Regions from separate parts of the Xylanibacter brevis P6B11 genome, predicted to be linked through region 1. Evidence: riboswitches for the same ligand, from Rfam matches in the RefSeq annotation. Region 1 holds a riboswitch; the other holds the start of a gene.
What was found. A riboswitch is a leader RNA that binds a small molecule or an ion and turns the genes downstream of it on or off. The one in region 1 is predicted to bind thiamine pyrophosphate.
Positions count from the first base shown of each region.

Region 2: it holds a riboswitch for thiamine pyrophosphate, as region 1 does, so the genes downstream of both, T496_RS0102020 (TonB-dependent receptor) here and thiS (sulfur carrier protein ThiS) in region 1, are expected to answer to the same signal.

Region 1 is NZ_JHXG01000003.1:235,962-240,394, forward strand. It holds gene T496_RS0100985 (carbohydrate kinase family protein) at 1-424, shown strand, start outside; gene axeA1 (acetylxylan esterase AxeA1) at 675-2,069, shown strand; TPP riboswitch at 2,139-2,264, shown strand; gene thiS (sulfur carrier protein ThiS) at 2,327-2,524, shown strand; gene T496_RS0101000 (thiamine phosphate synthase) at 2,521-3,141, shown strand; gene T496_RS0101005 (thiazole synthase) at 3,134-3,907, shown strand; gene thiC (phosphomethylpyrimidine synthase ThiC) at 3,925-4,433, shown strand, end outside.
Region 2 is NZ_JHXG01000006.1:87,939-92,371, forward strand. It holds gene T496_RS0102020 (TonB-dependent receptor) at 1-2,309, opposite strand, end outside; TPP riboswitch at 2,359-2,458, opposite strand; gene pyk (pyruvate kinase) at 2,662-4,107, shown strand.

The DNA of each region.
Region 1 (4,433 bases):
CAACCTGCGTCAGCAGTTCTATACGAAAGAGATTATCAAAGAGTCGCTGCAGCGCTGCAACATCTTGAAGATCAACGACGAGGAACTCGTTTTGATAGGACGCATGTTCGGTTATCCCGGTCTTGATATGGAGAACAAGTGCTGGCTCATCCTCGGCAAGTACAACCTCGACATGTTGGTGCTGACTTGCGGTACTAATGGCTCGTATGTGTTCACACCTGGTCAGATGTCGTTCCAGGAGACGCCCAAGGTTAAGGTGGCCGACACCGTTGGTGCAGGCGACTCGTTCACGGGTTCGTTTGTGGGTTCTATCCTCAATGGCAAGTGTGTGCCCGATGCGCATCACACCGCCGTTCAGGTTTCGGCCTATGTGTGTACGCAGAATGGTGCCATGCCTGAGATACCATCAGAGTTTGTGAAGTAAAATCAGATATTGCGCTTCAGGCGCTTCAAATGTTCACGGGGATGTGTCAAAACAGACGCATCCCCGTGTTCTTTTTTTTTCGATGCGTGTGTGATATCTTGATGCGTAATACGGCGCCTTTGGGGGTCTCAGGGAATAGGAAAACCACCCTGAAGACGTGCCTCCTCGCACTCTTTTCTTTGGAAAGACTTGGCAGTTTGGGATTTTTGTCATACCTTTGCGCGTTGGTAACTAACAACCAAAAACAACAATGAAACGACTATTACTCTTTGCATGTGCCCTGGTGGCCATGACCGTGCAGGCACAGACTGCACGCAAGTTCACAGTAAACATCACGCCCGACGGGGCTTCAAACATGGTGGCCTATCTGCCCGACATGCCGACGGGTAGGGCTGTGGTCGATTGTCCTGGCGGTGGCTATAGTCACCTGGCTCTTCAGCACGAGGGACACGACTGGGCTGAGTATTTCAATAAGCAGGGCATTGCCTACTTTGTGTTGACATATCGCATGCCGAAGGGCGATAGAAATATCCCGCTGAGCGACGCGCAGACGGCCATCCGCATGGTGCGCGACTCGGCCGATTTCTGGCATGTGAACCCCTACGACGTGGGTATCATGGGCTTCTCGGCAGGCGGTCATCTGGCTTCGTCGGTATCTACACATAGCGAGTTTGACTGTCGCCCCAACTTCAGCATCCTGTTCTATCCCGTCATCTCAATAAATCCGCGCGAGGGCCATCGCGGTAGCAGCGAGGGATTCCTGGGAAAAGATGGCATGGAGAACGAGCAGCTGGTGAAGCAGTGGTCTAACCAGAATGCGGTGCGCCGTCATCTGACACCGCCAGCCGTTATCTTCACGGCCAGCGACGACCAGGTGGTGCCTGTGGTGAACAACTGTCTGCGCTACTATGAGTCGATGCGCCGTGCCGGCAACGACTGTGCCATGTATATCTATCCCACGGGCGGTCACGGCTTTGGCTTCCGCGACAGTTGGACGTACCACCAGCAGATGCTGAACGACCTCACCACATGGCTCGACACACACAAGGCGCCTCGCAGGGATGCCATCCGCGTGGCATGTATCGGCAACAGCATCACCGATGGTTCGGGCATCGACATGGCCGACCTGAAAGGTTATCCCGCACAACTGCAGAAGATACTGGGCAAGGGCTATCATGTGAAGAACTATGGCGTGGGCGCACGCACCATGCTGAACAATGGTGACCATCCTTACATGATAGAGCAGGCATGGCGCGATGCACAGGCCTTCCAACCCAATATCGTTGTCATTAAACTGGGTACAAACGATTCGAAGGATTTCATCTGGAGCAAGCACTCGAAAGAGTTTGCACGTGACATGCAGACGATGATCAACACGCTGCGTAAGTTGCCCTCTAATCCGCAGATCTATCTCTGTACGCCCATCAAGGCCTTCCGCGACCAGTGGGGCATCACCGACTCTGTCATCGTCAACGGCGTCATTCCTGCCATCCAGCAGGTGGCTAAGAAGAACAAACTGCCCATCATCGACCTCCATGCTGTGCTCACCGACGAGGCCAGCATGACGCGCGATATGATACATCCCAACGAGAAGGGAGCAGGACAGATGGCCAAGGCCATTGCGGATGCTATCAAGCTTAAATAATAATAAAAAGAAAGAAAAGTGAAGATTTTCTTTGCAATTTGATAGAATATTCGTACCTTTGCACGCAGAACAAATTACTCGGGGTGCTTTTTGCTTACCTTTCTTATTAAAATAAGAAGAAATGCAGGAGGCTGAGATTATACCCATTGACCTGATGCAGGTAATGCTGCCGTAGGGAATGAGCACTGATTATAATTATAAACCTCGGGTAAGGACCGCCAATGGGTCTTTGCCCGAGCTTTTTTTGTTTAAGGGTTATGACTATTAAACTGAATGGGAAAGAACAGCAGACAGCGGCTGCTACATTAGAAGAACTGGCACATGAACTAGGATTGCCTGAAAAGGGCATCGCCATGGCGATGGAGATGAGAATGGTACCGCGACAAGCGTGGGCTGAGACATGCCTCAACGCTGGTAGCGAAGTGATAATTATTAAAGCTGCTTGTGGCGGATGATACAGTTTATTAGTCATTACAACGACCAGTATAATTATTTGGACACGATTGCTCTGGCCCTGCAAGGCGGATGCCGATGGGTGCAGCTGCGCATGAAGAACGCCCCCATTGAGGAAGTAAGACGGGCCGCAAAGCTGGCACAGGTGATGTGTCAAAACGCTGGCGCCACGCTGATCATTGACGATCACGTAGAGTTGGTAAAAGAACTGCATGCCGACGGTGTCCATCTGGGACTGAACGATATGCCGATAGCCGAGGCACGTCGCCTGTTGGGCGATGGCTATATCATTGGTGGCACGGCCAATACGTTCGACGACGTGAAAGCACACGCTGAGGCTGGAGCTGACTATATAGGATGCGGCCCATTTCGGTTCACCACCACCAAAGAGCGCTTGTCGCCGGTGTTGGGACTTGAGGGCTACCGACAAATCACGGAACGGATGAGAAACGAGCATATCGACCTGCCCATCGTCGCCATTGGCGGCATCACAGCAGCTGATGTGCCCAGCATTATGAAGACCGGCGTGACGGGGATTGCCATCAGTGGTGCAGTCATCAATGCGGTGGACCCCGTCGATGAAATGAAAAGATTGATAAAGATTGTAGATAATGAGTAAATTAGTAATCGCAGGTCGTGAGTTCAACTCGCGCCTGTTTCTGGGAACGGGAAAGTTTAACAACAACGCCCTGATGGCAGAGGCTATCAAGGCTAGTGAGACGGAAATGGTGACGGTGGCTATGAAGCGCATCGAACTCGGTGATAAGGATGACGACCTGCTGACACACATCACACAGAACAAAAACATACAGCTGTTGCCCAACACGTCGGGCGTGCGCAATGCTGAGGAAGCTATCTTTGCAGCCCAGATGGCACGAGAGGCCTTCGGCACCAACTGGCTGAAGCTGGAGATCCATCCCGACCCACGCTATCTCTTGCCCGACTCGGTAGAGACACTGAAGGCCACCGAGCAACTGGTGAAACTGGGTTTCGTGGTGTTGCCCTACTGTCAGGCAGATCCCACGCTGTGCAAACACCTGGAGGAGGCTGGCGCAGCAACCGTTATGCCGCTGGCTGCCCCCATCGGCACCAACAAAGGACTGCGCATGAAGGACTTCCTGCAGATCATTATAGACCAGGCCACCGTGCCCGTGGTGGTAGATGCAGGTATTGGCGCACCCAGTCATGCGGCCGAAGCCATGGAGATGGGTGCCGACTGCTGTCTGGTGAACACAGCCATTGCCGTAGCTGGCGACCCCGTACGCATGGCCGACGCCTTCCGTCAGGCCGTGATTGCTGGCCGACAGGCCTACGAAGCAGGTCTAGGTGCCATTGCCGACTGCGCCGAAGCCACCAGTCCTCTAACAGCTTTTCTTAACGCTTAATTTATTTAAAACAAAGTATGATCAACGACCATAAAGCTTACGCTCAACGTGAAAAGGCCTATATGCAAGGCACTATCCATCCCAGTGTGAAAGTGGGTATGACCAAGGTGAACCTGACGCCTACTGTGACACGAGATAAAAATGGAAAGACACACACAGAAACCAACGCACCAATATATATATATGACACCAGCGGTCCTTACACCGACCCTCATTATACGGTGGATTTAAAGAAAGGACTGCCACGCATGCGCCAGCAGTGGATAGATGAACGTAAGGCGAAAGGACTGGGTATCACCCAGATGGCTTGCGCCAAGGCGGGCATCATCACACCCGAGATGGAGTATGTGGCTATTCGTGAGAACATGAACTGCGAGTCACTGGGCATCAAGACGCATATTACTCCAGAATATGTGCGCGACGAGGTGGCTCGCGGACGTGCCGTCATCCCTGCAAACATCTATCACCCTGAGAGCGAACCGATGATTATCGGTCGCAACTTTGCTGTGAAGATTAATACGAATAT
Region 2 (4,433 bases), on a different contig from region 1:
TAGTAGCGGTTGTCGTTGGGATGACTGCCGCTGGCTATGCAAGAATAGACATAAGCCGCAGTAGCATAGTGAGCGTTAAACACGTTGTTGAACGTCAGTCCCAGTTCCACCTCCTTCAGCGGAGCCACCTTCTTCACCTTCGAGGTGTAGCTCAGGTAGAGGTTGCTGAAGGTGTAGGCAGGCAGCGAGCGGTCGCGACACTCGGTATTGTCCAGATACTGGCGCGACACGTAGTTGGTGTGCCAAGTAGCCTTGAAGCCCTTATAATGGAAGTCCACAAAACCATTCAGCACGGCCGATGGCGAACAAGCCAGTGTTGAGTTGTCGTAGTGGAAGGTCTCCACGCCATGCCAGTCCACTTCTACCACCTCGTCGAAGTTCTTAATCTTGTTCTGACTCAGGGCTGCATTACCCTCAATGGTCAGCAGCGGACAGATGTCCCAGGCAGCGGTCAGCTCCACACCCATGCGATAAGAGTCCTTGATATTGGTGGTCAGCGCCTCGCCGATGTCACTCATGGCACCCGTCTTCACAAACTGGTCTTTATAGTCCATATAGTAGAAGTTAGCTCCAGCACGGAAGTTGCGCGATGAGAAGTTATAGCCCGCCTCATAGTCTATCACCTGCTCAGCCTTGGGGAAGGGATAGTTGTAGTTGTCGGTGAAGTTGTTGCGCTCTGGCTCGCGATGACTCATGGCCACCGAAACGTAGGCATGGTGTGGCCCATGGTTGTAGCTCACGCCAGCTTTGGGGTTGAAGAAATGATAAGTCTCGTCAACATCCAGTTGCTGAGCCACCAGTTTGCCGGCACCGTTGGTATAGAAAGCGTCGTTTGTGCCGTCCGTCTTATAGCCCACATAGCGATACTGTGCATCGACAAAGGCGCTCCAGTTGCTGGTCAGCTCATAAGCAGCCTTCAGATAGACGTTGGCATCGTTCTTCGTAGCTTCCGAGTAGTTCATGTCGTATCCCTCGCGACCAATGCGGGCGTCGTGCAGCTCTTTGTTCTCAGCATAGGTCAGGCGACTGTAGTGATCGCCTTTGAACTGCTGCAGCGAGAAACCGCCAATGATATTCCAGCGCAGATCCTTATAGCTCACGCTGCCCAGCACGCCATAGGCATCCTGGCTCATGCCCTTCTTGCGGATAAAGGTGCTCTTCTTCACCTGGTTGCCCTGTGCGTCGAAGAAAGGCTCCAGTCCGTACTTAGCCAGCTTCTTATTATACTTCAGGTCCTGATAATAACCATGACCGTGGGTATAGTGAGCCGTCAGTGTGGCAGCCCAGCGGTCGGTCAACTGGAGCACACCGCTCAGGATGTTGTGTCCCTGCCAGAAGTTATCGGTAGCACCGCTCCACAGCGTGCCGTCGTTCAACTGATAGCGCTCGGTGATGTAGCGGCCCTCGGCATCGCGGGCGAACTCACTGCCCAAGTTCACCATGTGTTCATACAGGTCGTTATAGCGTCCCAGCCCTGCCTTGTAGAGATCGGCATAGTCCTTGATACCGGTATTGGCACCCCAGGTGCCGTCCATCAACGACAGGTCACCGTCACCAGGCGTAACACCATTCCAGGCCTGTCCCGTCTTCTCAAAGTTACCAAAATGCTTATAGCTCACCTGCAGTCGGTCGTTCAGCCAGGTCAGTCCGCCATAGTAAGAACCCGAGCGTCCAGCGGTGCCATGCACATAGCCGCCCGTTCCTGTGGTGTGATAGGCTCCGTCCACCACCAGGTGGTTGAACATCAGGCCTGTCGTAAAGGTTCCACCTATATTATATGTGTTATAACTTCCGAACGAACTGTTCAGCTCTGCCCCAGCCTTCATCGATGGCGCCTTCGACTGCAGCGCCACCGTTCCGCCAAAGGCGCCGTCGCCATTGGTCGAGGTGCCCACGCCACGCTGTATCTGTGCTGACTGCAGCATCGACGCATACGAGTTCATGTTCACCCAGAACACACACTGGTCCTCGGGCGAGTTGAGGGGCACACCGTCCAGCGTCACGTTGATACGCGAATCGCCCGCACCACGGATGGCCAACTTCGTCGTACCCGTGCCCATGCCGTTCTCACTCCAGGCCGTCACACCCGGCGTACGAGCAAACAAGAAAGGCAACTCACGTCCCGAAGAAGAGAAAGCGCTCAGCTCCTTCTGCTTCACATTAGCCACCGCATAGGGGGCGTTCTTCTGCGTGCGCACACCACTCACAACCACCTCGTGCAGTTGCTCCATTTTCAACGAATCAATAGGTTCGGCTACCATTACATTCACGACTGTGAATGCTGTTAATCCCAAAAGAATCCTTTTCATCCCTTTTCTTTATGTTATTATTATCGAGTTACGGGGTGTGCGTGCTTGCGCTGGCTGACAATTCCATCCCTACGTCGGTATGACCCGCATCAGGTTTAGAGGGTATCATCTCAGCCGGCCAACAGACTCCGGCACCCCTTGAATTTTGGCGCAAAGTTACAACTAATAATTGTAAACGCAAAACTATTGACGACAAACTTTTTGTGCATTCGATTGCCTTCACAAGGATGTTTCCAGTTTTTTGTTCAAAAACGGCTTGAAATATATCAAATAATTACCTGTCACTCACCGTTATTTCAGAAATCTTTTGTACCTTTGCAGTCGAATTCAGGTACAATGGTAAAAAGATTATATGAAGCAGACTAAAATTGTAGCATCCATCAGCGACAGACGTTGCGACACAGAGTTCATTCGTTCGCTTTTTAATGCAGGTATGAACGTGGTTCGCATGAACACTGCGCACGCTCCAGAAGAGGGCATCCGTCAGATTGTAAAGAACGTGCGCGAGGTGAGTCATCACATCGGTATCATGATTGACACCAAGGGTCCCGAGGTACGCACCACCGCTTGTGCAGAGCCCATCCAGTATAAGACGGGCGACGTGGTGAAGATCTTTGGCCGCCCAGAGATGGAGACCACCCACGACATCGTGAACGTCACCTATAAGAACTTCGCTGCCGATGTGCATGAAGGCTGCCATATACTCTTCGACGACGGTGCACTCGATATGCAGGTCATTGGCATCAGTGGTCCGCAAATCGTGGCTCAGGTAAAGAACGACGGTGTGCTGGGCTCACGCAAGAGCGTCAACGTGCCTGGCATTCACATCGACCTGCCTGCCCTCACCGAGAAAGACCGCAAGAACATCATGCTGGCCATTGAGCTCGACATCGACTTCATTGCCCACTCATTTGTTCGCTCAGCTGCCGACGTACGTGCTGTACAGGCCATCCTCGATGCCTACAATTCCGACATCAAGATTATCTCAAAGATTGAGAACCAGGAGGGTGTGGACAACATCGACGAGATTATCGAGGCTTCCTATGGCATCATGATTGCCCGTGGCGACCTGGGTATCGAAGTACCCATCGAGCGCATCCCCGGCATTCAGCGCCGCATCATCCGCAAGTGTGTGCAGGCCAAGAAGCCCGTTATCGTGGCCACCCAGATGCTTCACTCCATGATTCAGAATCCTCGACCCACCCGTGCCGAGGTGACCGATATTGCCAACGCCATCTACTACCGCACCGATGCGCTGATGCTCTCGGGCGAGACCGCCAGCGGTAAGTACCCCATCGAGGCCGTTACCACGATGGCACAGATTGCCGAGCAGGCCGAGCGCGACAAGTTGCGCGAGAACGACATCGAGATTCCGCTGTCTGCCGATTGCGACATCCGCGAGTTCATGTCGCACAGCGCTATCGAGGCCACCGAGAAACTCGGCGTAAAGGGCATTATCACCGACTGTACCACGGGTCTCACCGCCCGTTCGCTGGCAGCCTTCCGTGGTCCCAACCCCGTGCTGGCCATCTGCTATCATGAGAAGGTGCAGCGTCTGCTCAACCTCAGCTACGGTGTGATCCCCGTCTATCAGAAGGAACACATTGACAGCGAAGAGCTCTTCCTGGCTGCCGTACGCATGCTGCGCCAGAAGGGCTATCTGGAAGACGACGACAAGATTGCCTATCTGAGTGGTAATGTTGGTGAATGTGGTGGCACCAAGTTCCTGGAGATTAACACCGTGAGGGAGTTGTTCACCAACAAATACAGATTCCACCTGCCTAAGAAAGACAAATAGTTATTGGTAAATCTCATTATAAAATCCCGGAAGCACATAGCATGGCTTTCGGGATTTTTTTAAATACACAAAAACAATGAAAAAGAAAACTCACAACACCACAGGCTGCCTTCCTCACTCCTTATTTTTAAGTAATAGCGGGGGTTGACGCGCTGGGCAGCGGGGTTCCTATGCCAAAGTGCCACTATTCCAAGCGATTAGTGGCACTTTGACTTGCTGATAGTAGCACTTTAGTGCGTTAAAAGTGGCACTCTGGCAACTTTCGACTTAAGTCGTGAGATCTTTCGACTTAAGTCGTGAGATCTGTTGACTGGAGTCGTGAGATC